Regions from separate parts of the Pseudomonas canadensis genome, predicted to be linked through region 3. Evidence: predicted binding sites of a transcription regulator. Region 3 holds the regulator's gene; each other region holds the start of a gene.
What was found. Region 3 encodes sigma-54, which starts transcription at its own class of promoters, with help from an activator protein. Its sites were predicted from a motif close to ANTGGCATNNANNTTGCTNT; they were not measured.
Positions count from the first base shown of each region.

Region 1 (7,544 bases), 2.8 Mb from region 3:
CTTCAAGAACATGTCCAAGCGCGCCTCGGAACTGTTGCGCGACGACCTGGAGGCCAAAGGCCCGGTGCGCGTCAGCGACGTGGAAACCGCGCAGAAAGAAATCCTCACCATTGCCCGCCGTATGGCCGAAGCCGGAGAAATCGTTCTCGGCGGGAAGGGCGGCGAAGAAATGATCTAAGGCGCCTTTCATGTCGAACAAAGATGAGGCGCCCAGCGATCTGATTCGCGCGCGGGACGTCGGTGGGTTCGACATCTGGTCGTTGCCCAGCTTCGATCCGCATGTGCCGGAGCCTGAACCGGAGCCAGTAATCGAGCCGCCGGCGGAGATGGAAGAAGTGCCGCTGGACGAAGTCCAGCCACTGACCTTGGAAGAATTGGAAGCTATCCGCCAGGAGGCCTACAACGAGGGCTTCGCGGCGGGTGAAAAAGATGGTTTTCGCAGCACCACCCTCAAGGTCCGCCAGGAAGCCGAGGAGGCGCTGAGCGTCAGACTGGCCAGCCTGGAACGCTTGATGGGCGGGCTGTTCGACCCCATCGCCGAGCAGGATGCGCAAATCGAAAAAGCCATGGTCGAGCTGGTGCAGCACATCGCTCGCCAAGTGATCCAGCGCGAATTGGTGCTGGACTCCAGCCATATCGAAAGCGTGATGCGCGAAGCCCTCAAGCTGCTGCCCCTGGGTGTCGGCAATGTACGGCTGTACATCAATCCTCAGGATTTCGAACAAGTCAAAGCCCTGCGCGAGCGCCATGAAGAAACCTGGCGGATAGTCGAGGACGCTTCGCTGCAGCCCGGTGGTTGCCGCGTCGAGACCGAACACAGTCGCATCGATGCCACGGTGGAAACCCGCATCAGCCAGATCATGGCCAAGCTGCTGGACCAGGCCCACGAGCAGGTGCTGAACCCTGCCGAGCCGGACCTCAGCCTGGACCTGGACGCCCCCGATGCGCCTTGATCGCACCAGCTTCGCCAAGCGCTTGAGCGGTTATACCGAAGCCGCCGAGTTGCCTGGCCAGCCGATCCTTGAAGGTCGCCTGCTGCGCATGGTCGGCCTGACCCTCGAAGCCGAAGGCCTGCGCGCCGCCATGGGCAGCCGCTGCATGGTGATCAACGACGACAGCTACCACCCGGTGCAGGTCGAAGCCGAAGTGATGGGGTTTTCGGGCAACAAGATTTTCCTGATGCCCGTGGGCAGCCTGGCGGGCATTGCCCCCGGCGCCCGTGTGGTGCCCTTGGCCGACACCGGCCGTCTGCCGATGGGCATGAGCATGCTCGGCCGCGTACTCGACGGCGCCGGCCGCGCGCTGGATGGCAAGGGCGGCATGAAGGCTGAAGACTGGGTGCCGATGGACGGCCCCACCATCAACCCGCTCAACCGTAACCCCATCAGCGTGCCGCTGGACGTGGGCATTCGCAGCATCAACGGATTATTGACGGTCGGCCGTGGCCAGCGTCTGGGCCTGTTTGCCGGTACCGGCGTGGGTAAGTCGGTGTTGCTGGGCATGATGACGCGCTTTACTGAGGCTGACATCATCGTGGTCGGGCTGATCGGCGAACGGGGCCGCGAGGTGAAGGAATTCATCGAGCACAGCCTCGGTGAAGAAGGCCTCAAGCGCTCGGTCGTCGTCGCGTCCCCAGCGGACGATGCACCGCTGATGCGCCTGCGCGCCGCCATGTACTGCACGCGCATCGCCGAATATTTCCGTGACAAGGGCAAGAACGTCCTGTTGCTGATGGACTCGCTCACGCGTTTCGCCCAGGCCCAGCGGGAAATCGCCCTGGCCATCGGCGAACCGCCGGCCACCAAAGGCTATCCGCCGTCGGTGTTCGCCAAGCTGCCCAAGCTGGTGGAGCGTGCCGGTAACGCCGAAGCCGGTGGTGGCTCGATCACCGCGTTCTATACCGTGCTGTCCGAAGGCGATGACCAGCAGGACCCGATTGCCGACTCGGCGCGGGGTGTACTTGACGGTCACATCGTGCTGTCGCGGCGTCTGGCCGAAGAGGGGCATTACCCGGCTATCGATATCGAAGCGTCCATCAGCCGGGTGATGCCGGCAGTGGTGACGCCGGAACACATGATCCGCGCGCAACAATTCAAGCAATTGTGGTCGCGCTATCAACAGAGCCGCGACCTGATCAGCGTCGGCGCCTACGTGGCTGGCGGCGATCGCGACACCGACCTGGCCATCGCCCTGCAACCGCAGTTGGTGACCTACCTGCGCCAGGGCCTCAACGACAAGATCAGCATGGGCGAAAGCGAAGCGCACCTGCATTCGATCTTCGCCCCGGCGCCGGGCGGTTAAGCCATGGCCAACAGCCGCGCCGCCCGCCTGGCTCCGGTGGTGGACATGGCCGAAAAGGCCGAGAAAACCGCCGTGCAGCGCCTGGGTTATTTCCAGGGGCAAGTCCGTTTGGCGGAGAGCAAGCTGGGCGACTTGGAGCGCTTTCGCGGCGAGTACCAGCAGCAGTGGATCGAGCGGGGCAGCAAAGGCGTCTCGGGCCAGTGGTTGATGGGCTACCAGGGCTTTCTCAATCAGTTGGAAACGGCCGTCGGCCAGCAGCGCCAGAGCCTGGCCTGGCACCAGAACAACCTCGATAAAGCCCGCGAGAGCTGGCAAGCAGCGTTTGCCCGGGTCGAAGGTTTGCGCAAATTGGTGCAGCGTTATATCGACGAAGCACGCGCGCTTGAAGACAAGCGCGAGCAAAAGCTGCTCGACGAACTGTCCCAGCGCCTTCCACGCCAGTCCCAGTTCTAAATGTGGGAGCGGGCTTGCTCGCGAATGCGGTGGGTCAGTCACAAATATATCAACTGACACACCGTATTCGCGAGCAAGCCCGCTCCCACAGTTGATTTGTGGTGTTGCTCAGATCGGGTTCGCCTGCTAAACCTTGTGTCATTGCCAAAGACAAGGAAGCAGTCGCATGTCAGTCGAGTCAGAAGTATCCCTGGATGGGAAGAAGTTGATGATCGCGGTCAAGGGCCGGTTTGATTTCGGCAGCCATCAGGCGTTTCGCGATGCCTACGAGCGTTTCTACAAAGTGCCTGAGTTGTACGTCGTCGACTTGAAGGAGGCCACCTACATGGACAGCTCCGCCCTGGGCATGCTCCTGCTGTTGCGTGACCATGCCGGTGGCGATAATGCTGAGGTCCAGGTAATCAACAGCAACTCCGACGTGCGCAAGATCCTTGCCATCTCCAACTTCGACAAACTGTTCGACATCAGTTGAGCGCCCTGGCCCCGGTCCTCGAACCGCTGACGATCCTGATCGCCGAAGACAGCGCCGCCGATTTGCTGTTGCTGTCGACCATCGTGCGGCGCCAGGGTCACCAGGTACTTACGGCCACCAATGGCGCTGAAGCGGTCGAGGTGTTTACCCGCGAGCGCCCGCAACTGGTGTTGATGGATGCGCTGATGCCGGTGATGGACGGCTTTGAGGCAGCACGGCGAATCAAGCAGTTGGCGGGCGAAGAGCTGGTGCCGCTAATTTTCCTCACTTCCCTGCGCGAGAGCGAAGCGCTGGCCCAGTGCCTGGATGCCGGCGGCGATGACTTCCTGCCAAAACCCTACAACCAGTTGATTCTCGCGGCGAAAATCAACGCCATGGACCGCCTGCGCCGGTTGCAGGCCACGGTCCTGCAACAGCGCGACCTGATCGCCAAGCATCACGACTACCTCCTGCATGAGCAGCGGGTGGCCAAGGCGGTGTTCGATAAGGTCGCGCATTCGGGCTGCATCAATGCCGCGCCGAATATCCGCTACCTGCAATCGCCCTATGCGCTGTTCAACGGCGACCTGCTGCTGGCGGCCTATACGCCGTCCGGCGACATGCACGTGCTGCTCGGCGACTTCACTGGTCATGGCCTGCCGGCGGCGGTGGGGGCCATGCCCCTGGCGGAAGTCTTCTACGGCATGACCGCCAAGGGTTACGGCCTGGCACAAACCCTGCGCGAGATGAACGCCAAGCTCAAACGCATCCTGCCGGTGGACATGTTCTGCTGCGCCACCCTTTTGTGCCTGAGCACGCAGCGGCGGGTGGTGGAGGTGTGGAGCGGCGGCATGCCCGAAGGCTACGTGCATGAAATTGCCACCGGCAAACGCACGCCGCTGGAATCGCGGCATTTGCCGTTGGGGGTGCTGTCGGCTGAGGCCTTTGATGATCGCACTGAAGTCTGGCCCATGGCCCTGGGTGATCGGGTGTTCCTGTTGTCCGATGGGGTGCTGGATACCGCAGATGCCAACGACCAATTGTTCGGCGCCGAACGTTTACAGCAGGTGTTTGCTGCCAATCGCGAGCCTGATCGTTTATTTGAAGATATAGAACAGGCACTGGCGGCGTTTCGCGGTGAAGTGCGCGATGACGTGAGCATGGTGGAAATCACCCTGCAGCCTGGCCAGCAACTGCGTGCCTCGGGGCCGTTGTATGCGGACAGCGGGCAATCGTGTCCGTTGGATTGGTCGGTGAGTTTCGAATTCCGTGCCGAAACCTTGAAGCGTTACAACCCGTTGCCTTATCTGCTGCAACTGTTGTTGGAGATCCATGGCCTGCGCGAGCAGAGCGGGGCGCTCTACAGTGTGATGGCGGAGCTGTATTCGAATGCACTGGAACATGGGGTGCTGGGGCTGGATTCGAGTCTCAAGTGTGATGCTCAAGGGTTTGCCGAGTATTACCGTCAGCGTAATGAGCGCCTGGCGCAACTGAACAGTGGGTATATACGGGTGCATGTGCAGGTGGTGCCGGTTGGGGCGGGTGGGAAGATGACCCTGCGCATTGAGGATAGCGGTCTGGGGTTTGATGTGGAGCAGGTGCTGGCGCGGCCGCTGGATATGGACCGTCTGTCTGGCCGGGGTTTGAGCCTGGTGCGGCAATTGAGCAGCGATGTAGGCTGGTCGGATGGCGGGCGTAGTGTCTGCGTGGAGTTTTGCTGGGAGGCTCTGACATAATCCGCCGATTCTTGATCAAGGAGCGAGCAAGTGGTTGATCTACATCTGGACCCGGCGGTGTTGTCGGGGTTGCAGGAAGTCATGGAAGGCGAGTATCCGAAGTTGCTTGATACCTTTCTTGATGATTCCCAGAAACGTGTCGAGGCGCTGCGCAAGGCTAGGGATGATGCGAAGGCGTTGGGGCGGATTGCGCATAGTTTCAAGGGGAGTAGTGGGAACCTTGGGGCGGTGAGGTTGGCGCATTTGTGTCAGCGGTTGGAGGTGGAGTCCGTTGGGCCTGTGGTTGGGGATCTGGGGGAGTTGGTGGATCAGATTGATCGGGAGTTTGCGTTGGTTAAGCCGTTGTATGAGACGGAGCGGCAGCGGTTTCAGATTTGATTGAGTACATATCCGTTGCTGCGGTAACGGCTGGTATTGGTTCCGCCCTTACGGCGGCTCACTTTTGGAAAGACCCAAAAGTAAGCAAAAGGTCTTCGCCCCAACACTCGGCACCTCGCTTAGGCTCGGTGTGCCCTCACTCCGGCTTTGGAGCGTGGGCCGCCGCGATGGGCCATCCTTGGCCCAGCGCGGCTAACCCGGCGTCCTGCCGGGTTACCCACGCTCCAAAGCCTGCGTTCGGCCAGCGTGTTTGACGGGGCGCCTCAGATCAAGATCAAGAGCGACTCGCTTCGCATCGTGGATACGCTTTCCCTTGTAGGAGCCGGGGGGACGCCTAGTTCTTGCCGGCGAAAAACGTGAGACCGCCGCGTTTTGTCTGATTCCCCGCGTCATCGTTGAAGACCATCGCCGGCAAGCCGGCTCCTACAGGACCGCGTTTGATTTTGCTTCACACCACTCAAGCCGGCTGTCAGGCCGCTGTGCTCTTGCTTTTGATCTTGATCTTAGGCGCCCCGTCAAACACGCTGGCCGGAATTCGACAGGGATTTGGGGGGTAAACCGGCAGGGATGCCGGTTTAGCCGCCCCGCGCCATGGATGGCGCGTGGCGGCGGCCCCCCGAATCACTGTCGGATTACGGGCATACCGAGCCTAGGCGAGGTACCGAGTGTTGGGGCAAGAGCCTTTTGGTTACTTTTGGGCTCTTTTCAAAAGTGACCCGCCGTAAGGGCGGAACCAATATCAGCCGTTACCTAAAAAACGGATATGTACTCAATAAAACCAACCGACCCCAAACCTGGCCCAACTCTTGCTCTACCTCCCAATACTGCATCCCCGACCCCCATGCAGTGGAGACCTTTACCTATGCCAGTCGCCCCGAATTCGCTCCTTCAGGCTGCCCCCGCGGCCAAGCCTCAAGCGCCCGCCGCCAACCCACCGGCAGCGGCTGCGGACCCACGGGACAAGGGCCCTGGCTTCGCTCAAGTGTTCGCCAACCAGGCTTCCAAACCCACGACCAAGGCCGACGACAATTCGCCCAAGCCCACCGCCGGCAAGTCCTCCGACGCCAGTGCCAAGCCAGCGGCAAGCAGCGACAAACCTGCCGCCAGCACGCCAGCCGTTGCCGATAGCGGCAAACCCTTGCCTGCCACCCCGCCGGCCAAGACTGACGACAGCGCCAGCAAGGATGACGAAGCGTCAACCGACCCGACCCTGGTACAGCAGCCTCCAGCTGACCCGGTGGTCGATCCGGCTCTGATTGCCACCGTCACTCCAGTCGCCGTGCCAGTGCCGGTGGAAACCCCGGCGCCTGTCACCACAGCCAAGGATGACAAGACTCAGCCGGTAGTCGCGGCACCCGTCGCGGCCACCGAGGAAGCCAAGCCTGTCTTTGATCCGGAAGCCGACCCATTGGACGCCATGCCAGCCGTGCGCCTGGCGATGGAGCAGGGCGGTCATGTCTCGGCCAGCAGTCAGGCCCAGGCCAAAACCGCTCCGGCGCCAACTCAGGATCAACCCACCGCCGCACAGAACTTTGCCGCCGGCCTGGCCAATATGGTCGACCAGCAAGCCACCAAGGACAGCACTGACACGGGCGGTGACAAGGCCTTCGGCGGGTTGATCGAGGACGGCCTCAAGGACCTGAAAAACGCCAGCAGCGACACCCGTGTCGACGACTTCGCCAACCGCCTGGCTGCATTGACCCAGGCCGCCACGCCGAAAACCGCCAACGCCTTGCCGCCGGTAACCAATGCGCCGTTGGCCATGCACCAGAGCGGCTGGACCGATGAAATCGTCAACCGCGTGATGTACCTCTCCAGCGCCAACCTCAAGTCAGCGGAGATCCAGTTGCAGCCGGCTGAACTCGGTCGCCTGGATATCAAGGTCAACATGACCGCCGACCAGCAAGCCCAGGTCAACTTCATGAGCGCCCACCCGGTGGTACGTGAAGCCTTGGAAAGCCAGTCCGGCCGCTTGCGGGAGATGTTCGCCCAGCAGGGCATGGGGCAGGTGGATGTGAACGTGTCCGACCAGTCCCGTGGCCAGGAGCAACAGCAGCAACAGGCCCAGACCCGTGGCGTGAGCGGCAGCGGCGGGCGCGGTGGTGATAACGGCGACAGTGGTAACCACATTGATGTGGCTGAGGCCGTGGCGCCAGTCACCTCAACCGTGATCGGTTCAAGCGCGGTCGACTACTACGCCTAGCTCGCTCCTACAGGGATGTGCC
Region 1 covers NZ_CP133298.1:4,465,927-4,473,470, reverse strand. Annotated here, with positions in the region: gene fliG (flagellar motor switch protein FliG) at 1-178, shown strand, start outside; gene fliH (flagellar assembly protein FliH) at 189-953, shown strand; gene fliI (flagellar protein export ATPase FliI) at 943-2,301, shown strand; gene fliJ (flagellar export protein FliJ) at 2,305-2,754, shown strand; gene RB216_RS20645 (STAS domain-containing protein) at 2,921-3,226, shown strand; gene RB216_RS20640 (ATP-binding SpoIIE family protein phosphatase) at 3,223-4,941, shown strand; gene RB216_RS20635 (Hpt domain-containing protein) at 4,972-5,319, shown strand; gene RB216_RS20625 (flagellar hook-length control protein FliK) at 6,182-7,522, shown strand.
Region 1: a site for sigma-54 is predicted at 6,113-6,132, ahead of RB216_RS20625 (flagellar hook-length control protein FliK). Genes of this name have one in related genera too.

Region 2 (7,544 bases), 2.1 Mb from region 3:
GGTACGTTCTGTAACACCGGTGCTTCATCCAGGTAGAAACGGATCATTTCCGGCACATAGGGGTAGATCGATTTGTCGTCGGCCACGCCGGTGCCAATGGCGTTGGCCAGCACCACATTGCCGGCGCAATAGGCGGCGACCAGGCCGGGAACGCCGAGCATCGACTCAGGGTTGAAGGCCTTGGGGTCGAGGAAGGCGTCGTCGATACGCCGGTAGATCACATCTACCGGCTTGGGGCCGTCGGTGGTGCGCATGAACACCTTGAGGTCCTGCACGAACAGGTCCGCGCCCTCTACCAACTCAACGCCCATTTCACGGGCCAGGAATGCATGTTCAAAGAACGCGCTGTTGAAGCGGCCTGGCGTCAGCACCACCACGTTAGGGTTGTCCAGGCGGCTTGAGCTTTTCAGGGTCTTGAGCAGCAGGTTGGGGTAGTGGTCCACCGGCGCGATACGTTGCTTGGCGAACACCTCGGGGAAGAGGCGCATCATCATCTTGCGGTCTTCGAGCATGTAGCTCACGCCGCTGGGGGTGCGCAGGTTGTCTTCAAGCACGTAGTAGGTGCCGTCACCGTCGCGCACCAGGTCCACGCCGGAAATGTGCGAATAGATGTCGCGGTGCAGGTCCAGGCCGACCATGGCTTTCTGGTAACCCTCGTTGCCCAGCACCTGGTCCGCTGGAATGATCCCGGCCTTGATGATGCGCTGGTCGTGGTAGATGTCGGCGAGGAACATGTTCAGCGCGTTGACGCGCTGGATACAGCCGCGTTCGATCACGCTCCACTCGCTGGCGGGGATGCTGCGCGGGATGATGTCGAAGGGGATCAGGCGCTCGGTGTCTTGCTCGTCGCCATACAAGGTGAAGGTGATCCCGGCGCGATGGAACAGTAAATCGGCTTCACGGCGACGTTGGGCCAGCAGTTCCGGCGGCGTGTTGGCCAGCCAGCGGGAAAAATCCTGGTAATGCGCACGGCATACGCCGTTTGCGTCATTCATTTCATCAAAGAAAGATCGAGCCATTCCAGTACCTTGTCAGTGCCGAGGGGAACAGGGGTGGCACTGCCGTTTCAAAAAACGCATTTTTTATGAGCCCGTGGCGGTGGGTGCCAATGGGCCTGGTCCTTACTTTCTTATGGGGTCGGCTCTGGGTCGGGGGGTAACCAATGCTCCTGTATCCGGGCAGATGAATGGATAAAGCAATGCTTGTGCCGGAAACCCTATTCAAGCTGTCGAGCTGAGAGGCTTTTGTAGTGAGCGGGCTTGCCCCGCGCTGGAGTGCGCAGCGCTCCCGCTTATTTTGGGGCCGCTGCGCACCCCAGCGCGGGGCAAGCCCGCTCACCACAAAAGCCAGGCCACCACAAAAGCCAGATCACCCCCAAAAGCCAGTCCAGCACTGAACCCCGCTCAACACAGTGCACTCCATGCTCCGACTTGGTGCATGAACCAACTTGAACTTCACCCGCCCCCGATTCTTCTAACGGGACACGAACCCGCATGGAGCACCGCCGTGCCCAGAATCATCTCACCGCAAACCCCGGAATCGAGCCTGCCCGATCACAGCGAGCACAACGCCAAGATCTTCGGCTCGCCCAAAGACCGCCTCGACTTTTACCGGCGCGAAATCCAGTACGAAACCACCATCCTTGCCAACCGTACCGACGCCTACCTCACCGCGCAGTCGTTCCTGGTAATCGCCTTTGTGTCGGGGATGGGCAACCTCAACCCCGAGTGGGGCAAGTTGTTCACCGTGGTGGTGCCGATTTTCCTCGCTGTGTTGGGCATCCTCAGCTCCCTCAACGCATGGCCTGGGATCCGTGCGGCGTATGACATCATCGATCACTGGCACTTCAAGCAAAGCGAGCTATTGCGCAGCGAGCCGGTGATGGGCATGGCGTACGACGAGTCGCCGCTGTTTTCCGAAATGGAGTCGTCGCACAAGGGTTATCGCAAGTCGTTGCTGTTTTCCATGCGCGCGCCCTGGTTATTCATGGTGTTCTGGGTGCTGCTCGCTGCGTACGCGTTTTACATCCAGGTCGACAACCCCGGGTCCTAAACCGATGGAACTTCATCACCCTGGGCATGACCTTAACTCTACCCAGGCGACATTTTCCGAGAGGTAAGCCATGAGCACAGACAAACAACCCGCCACCGGTGCCGATGCGCCCAAAGACCCGGTGCCAGCAAAAGATCCCAAGGCCAAGGAAAACGACTACAGTCCAGACTTCAAGCCCAAGCCTGAGCCCAAGCCTGAAACCGATGCCGATATCGACACCCAAGGCGGTTAGAGGAGACGGTCATGTCTAAAGAACTTGATGAAGAACTCAACGACCCCGGTAATGAAGACCCCGGGTCATTGATGGACGATGCAGAAGTGCCGCTCAACGATCTGGATGAAGCGGCGGATGTGGGTAACACCGAGCGTCAAGACTGAGTATTCACCCGGGCACGTCGTTCATACCACACCAGCATAGGCTGGGTACTCAGGCCATGAACGACGATGCTCAGGGCGATCACCGACAAGGTCAGGTTCACCGCCACGGCGCTGCTGGTGCCAATCAGTCCGTGATTGAGCGCGTAAAACAGGTAGTAAATGCTGCCGATCCCGCGAATGCCGAACCATCCCATCAGGCTGCGCTGCTGACGATCAATCAGGCGTCCCCACGGCATCGCCAGCACACTGATCGGCCGAATCACGCAAAACAACAGCGCCGCCATCGGCAATGCGCGCCAATCCCAGTGGCTTATCAGCACGATCCCCAGTACCGTCACCAGGAACACCTCCATCGAGCGTTCCACCAGGCTGCCGAATGACAGCATGTCGCCCATCATGACGCCGGCGGCGATCTGAGTGTCCTTCAGTTCGCTCACATCCCCTTGCAACGCGCGGTCTGGCTCGATTTCCAAATGGCCCACCACCGGCAACGCCAGATGCTCCGACGGCGTTTTTGAGTTTCCGGTGGAGCGGAATTCCGCCTGGCGCAAACCAAGCCCGGCCGCAAACACGGACAGAAAGCCATAACCGCCCACTGCCTCGGCGACCACGTAGGCCAGCGCAATCAGAGCGAGGGTCAGGTAGTCATTGGGCGAGAGCGTGCTGTCACTGTTGGTGATGCGCAGCCACAACGTCGCGCGGCCGATGCCCCGGCCCATCCAGTAGCCGATCAACAACCCGGCCGGCACCGCCCACAACAAGTTTTTCAATACCCAACCACCTAGCCAATCGCCGTCAAACCCGCCGTGTTGCATGAACAGCAGGGCAAAAATCACAAAGGGAAAGGCGGTGCCATCGTTCAAGCCCGCTTCGCCGGACAATCCGAAGCGCAGCGGGTCGTAATCCTGAGCGTTATTGACCTGCACCAGGCCTGCCAGCACCGGATCCGTTGGCGCCAGTATCGCGCCCACCAGCAGCGACACGCCCCACGACAGCGTAAACAGGTAATGCAGCGCGAGGCTGATCCCCAGGATGGTCAGCAGCATCACCGGCCCGGCCATGCCAAACGCGATGCGCCAGGTACGGTGCTTGAGCGGCAAGCGCAGTTTCAAGCCGCTGACAAACAGCGAAAACAGCACGGCGACTTCCGTGAGGTGCTCCATCCAGCGTGCGGAGTGCTGGATGTCCAGGTGCAGCAGGTCTACGCCAAGGGGGCCAATTCCCACGCCCAGCAACAGGCACACCGCCGAGGTCGTGACCGGCATCCAGCGCAGAAAGGAAGAGGTGAGGGCGAGCGTGAGCAACACGGCGCCCAGTACGGCCATCCACAAAATAAAAGTCATCGAACGTGTACCGGGCCGTGGTCTGTTCAGCTTGGAGGACTGCGGCGCGTCACCGGTTCAATGTGATTGGATCAATTGCGAACCGATGGTCTTCAGGCGAATCATGTCCATCAATTGCCGCAACCCCGGCTGTGACTGGCGCCGGCTGGGGTAATACATGCACAACGGCTCGCCCATGCAGGCCCAGTCCGGCATGACTTCCAGCAGGCGCCCCTCCTTGAGTTCCTGCTCCACGCGGTTGGACAGGCAGTAGGCAATCCCCACCCCTTGCAACGCGGCATTGACGATTGTTTCAGTGTCGGCCGCGCTGAAGTGGCCGGGCACGTCGATGCGTTGTTGCCGTGCGCCGTTGCCCAATTCCCATTTGTAGGTGGTCTTGTCCCCCAGGTACATGCGGATGCAACTGTGTTGCAGCAGGTCTTTGGGCTCCTGCGGCGTTCCGCTTCGAGCAAGATAGGCGGGGGAGGCGACCATGATCCAGCGCAGTTCGCCGGTCAGCGGCACGGCGACCATGTCTTGGGGCACGGTGGCACCGTAGCGGATACCCGCGTCGTAACCTTCAGCGATGATATCGATCATCTGGTCCTGCACGATCAGGTCCAGGCGCAGTTGCGGGTAGGCAGCGCAAAAATCCCCAAGAATCGGCGCCAACAGCAAGACCGCCGCGTCCCGTGGCACATTCAGGCGCAGCCGGCCGATCGGTGCCTCGCGGTACAGCTCCAGGGTGTCGAGGCCGTCCTTGATGGTGGCAAACCCCTGAATGAGTTTTTCCGCCAGTAGCGTGCCGGCATCGGTGGGTTCCACCGCGCGGCTGGTGCGGTAGAGCAGCTTCACGCCCAGGCGGGTTTCCAGGTTGCGCATGGTGTGGCTCAACGCCGAGGTGGTCACGCCCAGTTCATGGGCGGCGTGGCGGAAGCTGCGGCGGCGGATGATCGCCATGAACACGTTGAGATCAGCCAATTCGGAACGGTTGAAAGCAGCCATTTCAAGTCTCTTGCGCAGGAATTCGGCTGCATGCGGCGTTGAGCCCGATTCAACCGTGGATGACTTAGAGTAATTGTTTTTCTAAGCATTATTGCGCGCCATGGGATTTTTTTTATGCACGTTGAGACCATCAGAATTGCCGGCGTCGACCAAGCGATCTCGCGGATTGCCCTCGGCACCTGGTCCATGGGCGGGCACCTGTGGGGTGGGGCGGACAATGAACAAGCCATCCGCACCCTGCGCCATGCCCTGGCAATCGGTATCAACCTGATCGACACCGCGCCGGTATACGGCTTTGGCCTGTCCGAAGAGCTGATCGGCAAGGCCCTGCGCGGCGTGCGCCACAGCGCGGTGATCGCGACCAAGGCGGGGCTGCAATGGGGCACCGGCACTCCCCGGCGCAACGCCACGGCCCAGCGCATCCGCAAGGAAGTCGAAGACTCCCTGGTACGCCTGCAAACCGACTACATCGACCTTTACCAGATCCACTGGCCCGACCCGCTGGTGGCCCAGGAAGAAACCGCCGATGAGCTGGAACGCCTGCGCCGCGAAGGCAAGATCCTCGCGGTCGGCGTGAGTAACTATTCCTCCGCGCAGATGGACGATTTCAGCCAGTACACCGCACTCGCCACGGTGCAGCCGCCCTATAACCTGTTCGAACGGGCCATCGACAGCGACATACTGCCTTACGCCAAGCAGCATTCCCTGGTGGTTTTGGCTTACGGTCCGCTGTGCCGGGGGTTGCTCAGCGGCAGCATGCACTCGGCGACGGGCTTTACCGGCGATGATGTGCGCACGCTCGACCCCAAGTTCAAGGCGCCGCGTTTCGAGCAATACCTGGCCGCCGTGGCCGCGCTGGATATGTATGCCCGCGAATGCCACGGCAAATCGGTACTGGCCCTGGCCCTGCGCTGGGTGCTCGACCAAGGCCCGACCATCGCCCTGTGGGGCGCACGGCGGCCGGAGCAGTTGAAGGGCTACGAAGAAGCCTTCGGCTGGCACCTCACGCCCGAAGACCTGACGCATATCGACCGTATCCTGGCCAGCACGATAAAAGATCCGATCGGCCCGGAATTTATGGCCCCGCCCAAGCGTTAACGACCTCTTTGAACCATAAACGACACGGCCGCAAACTTACCCATTGAACGACTGTTCAGTTTGAACTATGTTGACCGCATCCACCCGTTTCCACCCGACGGGTTCGCGCTGTTTCTTCTTGAACAAGAGGCTCTGGCATGCGGTTTTCCCCCTTCGTCGAACGAATTGCAGGGCAGGGCGTAGCTGCCTGGGACATCCACCACGCCGCGTTCCAGGCGGCCAGCCAGGGCGAAGACATCATCATCCTCAGCGTTGGCGATCCGGATTTCGCCACGCCGTCCTTCATTACCGACGCCGCGGTGAGTGCCTTGCGCGACGGTGACACCCACTACACCGAAATCCCCGGTCGCCCGGCATTGCGCGATGCAATAGCTGCACGCTACAGCCAGACGCTGGGCCGTCCACTGACTGCCGAAAACGTCATCACCGTGGCCGGTGCGCAGAACGCCTTGTTCGTGACCTCCCTGTGTCTGCTTCAGGCCGGCGATGAAGTGCTGGTGCTCGACCCGATGTACGTCACCTACGAAGCCACGCTCAAGGCAAGCGGTGCGACACTGGTCCGTGTGCCTTGTTCGCCGGAATCCGGCTTTCGCATTGACGCCCAGTTGCTCGGCGCAGCCATCACACCGCGTACGCGGGCGATTTTCTTCTCCAACCCGAACAACCCCACCGGCGTGGTACTCAACCCGCATGAGCTGCAAGCCATTGCCGACCTGGCGATTGCCCACGACCTGTGGGTGGTGGTCGATGAGGTCTATGAAAGCCTGGTGTTCGACGGCGAATACCACAGCCTCGCAGCGCTGCCGGGCATGGCCGAGCGATGCGTGGTGATTGGCAGTCTGTCCAAGTCCCATGCCATGACCGGCTGGCGCATCGGCTGGCTCATCGCCACGCCGCAGATGGTCGCGCATGCGGAAACCCTGGTGCTTAGCATGCTCTACGGGTTGCCGGGCTTCGTGATGGAAGCCGCCACCGCTGCTGTGCTGGCCCATGACGAGGTGACCCAGGGCATGCGCGAAATTTATCGGCGCCGGCGCGACCTGGTGGTGTCGGGGCTGAGTGGGTGCCCTGGCATCCAGGTGCAGGCACCGCAAGCCGGGATGTTTGTGCTGGTGGATGTGCGCGGCACCGGCCTGGGCTCCCTCGACTTTGCCTGGCGCCTGTTCCGTGAAGCCGGGGTTTCGGTACTCGACGCCGCCGCGTTTGGCGAGCCGGCCCAGGGTTTCGTGCGCTTGTCGTTCACCCTAGGAGAAGAGCGCCTGCGTGAAGCCTGCCAACGCATCGTGCGGTTTGTCGCCAAGCTGGCCGGTGAACCGCGTACCGCGGCGGCGCCCAGGATCGAAGTGGTGCAGCCGGCCGCAGCCAAAAAGATGATCGAGGTCATCGACCTGCACAAGCGCTTCGGCAATATCGAAGTGCTCAAGGGCATTTCCCTCACGGCCCACGAAGGCGATGTGATCTCGCTGATCGGCGCCAGTGGCTCGGGAAAAAGCACCTTGCTGCGCTGCATCAACATGCTCGAAGTGCCGGACCAGGGTAGCATTCATGTGGACGGCGAAAGCATCAAGCTCAACTACGGCCGGCCCGGCGCGCCTCTGGTGGCGGACGCCAAACAGCTGGTACGCATCCGTTCGACCCTGGGCATGGTGTTCCAGAACTTCAACCTGTGGCCACATCGCACGGTCCTGG
Region 2 covers NZ_CP133298.1:3,087,337-3,094,880, forward strand. Annotated here, with positions in the region: gene RB216_RS13970 (circularly permuted type 2 ATP-grasp protein) at 1-1,019, opposite strand, end outside; gene RB216_RS13975 (hypothetical protein) at 1,507-2,052, shown strand; gene RB216_RS13980 (hypothetical protein) at 2,123-2,284, shown strand; gene RB216_RS13985 (hypothetical protein) at 2,296-2,430, shown strand; gene RB216_RS13990 (cation:proton antiporter) at 2,421-3,773, opposite strand; gene RB216_RS13995 (LysR family transcriptional regulator) at 3,831-4,757, opposite strand; gene RB216_RS14000 (aldo/keto reductase) at 4,872-5,855, shown strand; gene RB216_RS14005 (aminotransferase class I/II-fold pyridoxal phosphate-dependent enzyme) at 5,993-7,544, shown strand, end outside.
Region 2: a site for sigma-54 is predicted at 1,193-1,212, ahead of RB216_RS13970 (circularly permuted type 2 ATP-grasp protein). Genes of this name have one in related genera too.

Region 3 (7,544 bases):
GGGCGGTGGTCATGCCAACCACTCGCTGTTCTGGGCGGTGATGTCGCCCAAAGGTGGCGGCAAACCCGATGGTGCGCTGGGCAAGGCCATTGAGGAGCAATTGGGCGGTTTCGACAGCTTCAAGGAGGCGTTCACCAAGGCCGCATTGACCCGTTTCGGCAGTGGCTGGGCCTGGCTGAGCGTCACTCCGCAGAAGACCCTGGTGGTGGAGAGCAGCGGTAACCAGGACAGCCCGCTGATGAACGGCAATACCCCGATCCTCGGCCTGGACGTCTGGGAGCATGCCTACTACCTGCTGTACCAGAACCGCCGCCCGGAATACATCAATGCCTTCTACAGTGTCATTAATTGGTCGGAAGTCGCCGCACGCTATCAGGCTGCCGTGGCCTGACACTCACCTTCATAACAAGATCTAAGGCCGACTATGGGCACTGAAACACTGGCGATCAGCAGCGGGCGAATGTTTCGTTATGCGCTTGGCTCGCTGCTGCTATTGGCAGGTACCGCATTGCTGGTGGCCCACGGGCTGGCTTGGCTGAACCTGGAACCACGCATTCTGCGCGCCCTGCAGGGGGGATCCCTCTGTGCGCTCGGCACGGCGCTCGGCGCGGTACCTGTGCTGGTTATTCGACGCATGCCGGTGGCATTGAGCGATACGCTGCTGGGCTTTGGGGCTGGCGTCATGCTGGCGGCGACGGCGTTTTCGCTGATCGTGCCGGGCATTGCCGCAGCTGAAGGCCTGGGGCTTTCGCCCTGGGGCGCCAGCGGTTTGATCAGTTTTGGCATCATGTTGGGTGCTTTCGGGCTGTATCTGGTGGACCGCAAGGTCTCCGGTGCCAGCCCGGAAATGCTGGTGGGCACGCCGGAAAAACCGGTGATTCCGCCGCGTATCTGGCTGTTTGTGTTTGCCATCATCGCCCACAACATCCCGGAAGGTATGGCGGTGGGCGTCTCGGCAGGCGGCGGCATGCCGGATGCCGACAGCCTGGCCATGGGCATTGCCTTGCAGGACGTGCCTGAAGGGCTGGTGATTGCGTTGGTGTTGGCCGGGGCCGGGATGTCGCGGGTCAAGGCGTTCCTGATCGGCGCGGCGTCAGGCCTGGTGGAGCCGGTATTTGCCGTGCTATGTGCCTGGTTGGTAAGCCTGGCCGAGGTGCTTCTGCCGCTAGGCTTGGCCTTGGCAGCCGGTGCGATGCTGTTGGTGGTGACTCACGAAGTGATCCCCGAGTCGCGACGTAATGGTCACGAAAAACTCGCCAGCCTAGGGCTGTGCGTCGGGTTCTGCTTGATGATGGTGATGGACACGGCCTTGGGGTAAACCGCTCCCTTGTAGGAGCCGGCTTGCCGGCGATCAATCCTGAGACGAGCGGTGCGCTTGGCGACGCCATTGCCGGCAAGCCGGGCTCTTACACAGCGTTATTCGCCTTCGTCGAAGTAGTTGTTGATCAGCGCCACCAGGGCGTCCATCGCTTCCTGCTCCTGCTCACCTTCGGTCTTCAAGTGAATCTTGGTGCCTTTGCCCGCCGCCAGCATCATCATCGCCATGATGCTTTTGCCGTCGACCATCGTTTCCGGTGAGCGACCGGCGCGGATCTGGCAGGGAAACTTCCCGGCCACGCCCACGAATTTAGCCGAAGCGCGGGCATGCAGGCCCAGTTTGTTGATGATTTCAATTTCCAGAGCGGGCATCGCGGGGGTGTTCCTTTCAGCTAAGGTCGCGGTGGCGGACCTGGACATTCTTGAGGGTTTGTTGCAACACCTGGCCCAGGCGCTCAGTCAGGTAGACGGAGCGGTGATGCCCACCGGTGCAGCCGATGGCAATGGTGACATAAGCCCGGTTGCTGGCGGCAAAACGCGGAAGCCACTTAAGCAGGTAACTGGAGATGTCCTGAAACATCTCCTCCACATCCGGTTGCGCGGCCAGGTAGTCGGCCACGGGCTGGTCCAACCCCGACTGTTCGCGCAGTTCCGGCTTCCAGTAAGGGTTAGGCAGGCAGCGCACGTCGAACACCAAGTCGGCGTCCACCGGCATGCCGCGCTTGAAACCAAACGACTCGACCAGAAACGCCGTACCTGGCTCGGGCTGGTTCAGAAGGCGCAGCTTGATGGCATCGCGCAACTGGTACAGGTTGAGGCTGGTGGTGTTGATCTTGAGGTCGGCGAGGTCAATGATCGGCCCCAGCAGCTTGGTTTCGTCTTCGATGGCTTCGGCCAGGGAGCGGTGAGGGCTGCTGAGGGGGTGACGCCGGCGGGTTTCCGAGAATCGCTTGAGCAGCGTCTCTTCGTCGGCATCCAGGTAAAGCACGTCGCAATGAATGTGCTTGGCCCGCACTTCCTCGAGCAATTGCGGGAAACGCTCAAGGTGGCTGGGCAGGTTGCGGGCATCAATCGAAACGGCGACCAGGGGTTGCGCCAGTTCGGTGTGAATCAGCGCGCGTTCCGCCAATTCCGGCAGCAGGCCGGCGGGCAAGTTGTCGATGCAATAGAAACCGTTATCCTCAAGTACGTTGAGGGCGGTGCTTTTACCCGAGCCGGAGCGGCCGCTGACGATGATCAAACGCATGATTACTGCCCGTTCTGTTCATCCAGGACAACCTGGTAAAGCGCCTCGTTGCTGCTGGCACTGCGCAGTTTGTCGCGTACTTCCTTGCGGTCGAGCATGCTGGCGATCTGCCGGAGCAGTTCCAGGTGCGCATCGGTAGCGGCTTGCGGGACCAGCAGAACAAACAGCAGGTCGACCGGGGCACCGTCGATGGCGTCGAAATCGATGGGGGCTTCCAGGTGGAGCAGTGCGCTGACGGGGGTCTCGCAGCCTTTGAGGCGGCAATGAGGAATGGCGATGCCGTTGCCAAAACCGGTGGAACCGAGTTTTTCACGGGCGATCAGCGCGTCGAACACATCCTGCATCTCCAGATCCGGCACTTCGCGCGCGATCAGGTTGGCAATTTGTTCGAGGGCTTTTTTCTTGCTGCCACCCGGCACGTTCACGAGGGAACGGCCGGGGGTCAGGATGGTTTCAAGTCGGATCATGGGTGGGGAGTGTTAGCGGCCTGTGCCTTGAAGAAGGCTCTGCTGCTTTTCCTTATGCTTTTTAAGTTGGCGGTCAAGCTTGTCAGTCAAGGCATCAATTGATGCATACATGTCTTCATGCTCGGCATTGGCGACTACTTCGCCACCGGGTATCTGGAGAGTCGCCTCAATTTTCTGCTGAAGCTTATCGACCTTCATGATGACTTGCACATTGGTGATTTTGTCGAAATGACCCTCAAGCCGTTTCAGCTTCTGCTCGACGTATTCGCGCAATGGAGGGGTGACTTCTACATGGTGTCCACTGATGTTGACTTGCATACAGCTTCTCCTTCGTTGCCAGTGCATAAAGCGGCGGGTAGGAATACCCGCCACTGGAACGCTATGGCCCGCCCGTCACATCAAACGCTTACGCTCGCTGGAAGGCGCGATCCCGAGGGACTCGCGGTACTTGGCGACGGTTCGACGGGCGACCTGAATGCCTTGTGCCTCCAGTAAACCAGCGATCTTACTGTCACTCAATGGCTTTTTCTGATTTTCCGCGGCAACCAGTTTTTTGATGATCGCGCGGATCGCCGTGGACGAGCATTCACCGCCTTCGGAGGTGCTGACGTGGCTGGAGAAAAAGTATTTCAGCTCATATATACCCCGTGGGGTATGCATGAATTTTTGCGTGGTAACCCGCGAAATCGTCGATTCATGCATGCCGACCGCTTCGGCGATATCATGCAGCACCAGCGGTTTCATGGCTTCGTCGCCGTACTCCAGGAAGCCGCGCTGGTGCTCGACGATCTGCGTGGCCACTTTCATCAGGGTTTCGTTGCGGCTTTGCAGGCTCTTGATGAACCAGCGGGCTTCCTGCAGCTGGTTACGCATGAAGGTGTTGTCGGCGCTGGTGTCGGCGCGACGCACGAAACCGGCGTATTGCGGATTGACCCGCAGGCGTGGCACCGATTCCTGGTTCAGCTCCACCAGCCAGCGCTCATTGTCCTTGCGCACAATGACGTCGGGCACTACGTATTCGGCTTCGCTGGATTCGATCTGCGAGCCGGGGCGTGGGTTGAGACTCTGGACCAGCTCGATGACCTGGCGCAGGTCGTCTTCCTTGAGCTTCATGCGGCGCATCAACTGGCTGTAGTCGCGACTGCCCAGCAGGTCGATGTAATCGGTGACCAGCCGCTGGGCCTCGGCGAGCCAAGGCGTCTTGGCCGGCAGTTGGCGCAATTGCAGCAGCAGGCATTCGCTCAGGGTGCGCGCGCCGATCCCGGCAGGCTCGAATTGCTGGATGCGGTGCAGGACGGCTTCGATTTCGTCCAGCTCGATATCCAGTTCCGGGTCGAACGCTTCAAGAATTTCTTCGAGCGTCTCGTCTAGATAACCCTGGTTGTTGATGCAGTCGATCAGGGTTACGGCGATCAGGCGGTCGGTATCCGACATCGGCGCCAGGTTCAGTTGCCACAGCAAATGGCTTTGCAGACTCTCGCCGGCGGAGGTGCGGGTGGTGAAGTCCCACTCGTCATCGTCATTGCTGGGCAGGCTGCTGGCGCTGGTCTGGTAGACGTCTTCCCACGCCGTGTCGACGGGAAGTTCGTTGGGGATGCGTTCGTTCCACTCGCCTTCTTCAAGGTTATCCACCGTTGGGGCGGTTTCCTGATAGGAAGGTTCCTGCACGTCGGAATTGGGTTTTTGCTCGATGTTATCGGCCAGCGGGTCTGCGTTATCGAAGTCGTCGCCTTCTTCCTGGCGTTCGAGCATCGGATTGGACTCCAGGGCCTCCTGGATTTCCTGTTGCAGGTCCAGGGTCGACAATTGGAGCAGGCGGATGGCCTGTTGCAGCTGCGGTGTCATCGTCAGCTGCTGGCCCATTCTCAGGACTAGCGATGGTTTCATGGCAGGGGCTTAACACCTTATTCGCCGGCGCAATGCGCCATCCACGACAGGGCGCGTGAGCGCCAAACATAAGCAAATTATATGCCTGATGTCGGGGGCTTTGCCTAGAGCGCGGTAACAATAAAAATCCGGAGGTTTTCATTGACTCCCGCGCACCTCGGCAAACGGCCGTGACACCACGGTGTTTACAGGCGGAACTCGTGACCCAGGTACACTTCCTTGACCAGTTCGTTGGCCAGGATGGTGGCGGAATCACCTTCGGCGATCAGTTGGCCATCGTTGACGATATACGCGGTCTCGCAGATATCGAGGGTCTCACGGACGTTGTGGTCAGTGATCAACACGCCAATGCCCTTGGCCTTGAGGTGATGGATGATCTGCTTGATGTCGCCGACCGAGATCGGGTCGACGCCGGCAAACGGTTCGTCCAACAGGATGAACTTGGGCGCAGTGGCCAGCGCGCGGGCGATTTCCACACGACGACGCTCGCCGCCGGACAGGCTCATGCCGAGGTTGTCGCGGATGTGATTGATGTGGAACTCCTGCAGCAGGCTTTCCAGCTCCTTGCGACGGCCGTCACGGTCGAGTTCCTTGCGGGTCTCGAGGATCGCCATGATGTTATCGGCGACCGACAGTTTGCGGAAGATCGACGCCTCCTGCGGGAGATAGCCGATACCGGCGCGCGCACGGCCGTGCATTGGCTGGTGGCTCACGTCCAGGTCGTCGATCAACACGCGGCCCTGATCCGCCTGGACCAGGCCGACGATCATGTAGAAGCAGGTGGTCTTGCCGGCGCCGTTGGGGCCGAGCAAGCCGACGATCTGGCCGCTGTCGATCGACAGGCTGACGTCGCGCACGACCTGACGGCTTTTATAGGCCTTGGCCAGATGCTGGGCTTTCAGGGTTGCCATTACTCGGCCTTCTTCTTCGGCTGGATAACCATATCGATACGTGGGCGTGGCGCGGTGACCTTGGAGCCATTGGCGCGCCCGGCGTTAGCGATCTGTTTCACGGTGTCATAGGTGATTTTTTCACCTTCCGTGGAGTTGCCGTCGGGGCTCAGTACCTTGGCCTGGTCGATCAGCACGATGCGGTTCTGCTGGGCATGGTACTGGATAGTCTTGCCATAGCCTTTCATCGGGCCGGTATCGGTCGCGGACTGCTTCTGTTCGAAGTAAGCCAGGTTGCCTACCGACGTCACCACGTCGATATCGCCAGTTTGGGTGCGCGTAAGCGTCACGGTATTGCCGGTGATCTTCATCGAACCCTGGGTGATGATCACGCCGCCGGTATAGGTAGCGACGCCTTGCTTGTCATCCAGCTGCGCATCGTCAGCCGAAATGTGGATCGGCTGCTGGCTATCGTTCGGCAGAGCCCAGGCGCTCACGCTTCCCAGTGCTGCGCCCAGACCGAGCAAAATAGGGAGAGTTTTAACGAGCCTCATACTGTCCTCTTACGTTCGATAGCAGGTGTATCCTGCTTTCTTTCAAATACGCTTTCATTCCCTTGCCAGTCGATACACCGCCAGCGCCGTCGATTCTAACGTCTTGCTCGGTCTGCGCATATTGCTTCTGCGGGAATACGGTCATGCGACTGCTGGTAATCACGGTCTCACGATTTTTATCGTCGGTGCGCGCAACGCGCACCGAGTCGATCAGTTCCACCTCGGTACCGTCCGGGTTGACCTCACCACGCTTGCTGGTGACGTGCCATGGGAACTCGGTGCCGCGGTAAATGTTCATATCAGGGTTGGTCAGCAGCGTAATTTCGCTGGCCTTCACGTGCTCGACCTTGTCTGAGGTCATCTCGTACTGCACCTTGCCGTCGGGCAGGAACTGCACGCTCTTGGCATTGATGGCGTAATAGTCGATAGCCCCCTCATCAACCTGCGCGGCAGGCTGGTCGAGAAAGCGCTCCGGGCTGATGTTCCAGTAGCCCACCGCCAGGAACAGCGCAGCGATGACCCCGAATATCAGAAAGTTGCGAATCTTTTTGCTCAGCATAAAACGCTCTATAAGTAGGCGGCGTGGGCCGCTTCAAGGCTGCCCTGGGCACGCAGGATCAGCTCGCAGAACTCGCGGGCGGCACCTTCACCGCCACGGGCGGTGGTGATGCCATGGGCGTGCTCGCGAACAAACGCCGCCGCATTGGCGACGGCCATGCCCAGGCCTACTCGACGGATCACCGGCAGGTCTGGCAGGTCATCGCCCAAGTAGGCGACCTGCTCATAGCTTAGGTTGAGTTGGCCAAGAAGCTCGTCCAGAACCACCAGTTTATCCTCGCGGCCCTGATACAGGTGAGGAATCCCCAGGTTTTGTGCGCGGCGTTCCACAACCGGAGTTTTCCGACCGCTGATAATCGCCGTTTGCACGCCCGATGCCATCAGCATCTTGATGCCCTGGCCGTCGAGGGTGTTGAACGTCTTGAATTCGCTGCCGTCCTCGAGGAAGTACAGGCGGCCATCGGTCAGCACGCCATCAACGTCGAAAATCGCCAATTTGATGTTTTTACCGCGTTGCAACAGATCGCTGGTCATTTACATCACTCCCGCACGCAGCAAGTCGTGCATGTTCAGGGCGCCGATCGGGTGGTCATTGCCATCGACCACCACCAGCGCGCCGATCTTA
Region 3 covers NZ_CP133298.1:963,232-970,775, forward strand. Annotated here, with positions in the region: gene RB216_RS04310 (superoxide dismutase) at 1-391, shown strand, start outside; gene RB216_RS04315 (ZIP family metal transporter) at 425-1,318, shown strand; gene RB216_RS04320 (HPr family phosphocarrier protein) at 1,417-1,689, opposite strand; gene rapZ (RNase adapter RapZ) at 1,706-2,563, opposite strand; gene ptsN (PTS IIA-like nitrogen regulatory protein PtsN) at 2,566-3,030, opposite strand; gene hpf (ribosome hibernation-promoting factor, HPF/YfiA family) at 3,043-3,348, opposite strand; gene RB216_RS04340 (RNA polymerase factor sigma-54) at 3,424-4,917, opposite strand; gene lptB (LPS export ABC transporter ATP-binding protein) at 5,103-5,828, opposite strand; gene lptA (lipopolysaccharide transport periplasmic protein LptA) at 5,828-6,361, opposite strand; gene lptC (LPS export ABC transporter periplasmic protein LptC) at 6,348-6,920, opposite strand; gene RB216_RS04360 (KdsC family phosphatase) at 6,929-7,453, opposite strand; gene RB216_RS04365 (KpsF/GutQ family sugar-phosphate isomerase) at 7,454-7,544, opposite strand, start outside.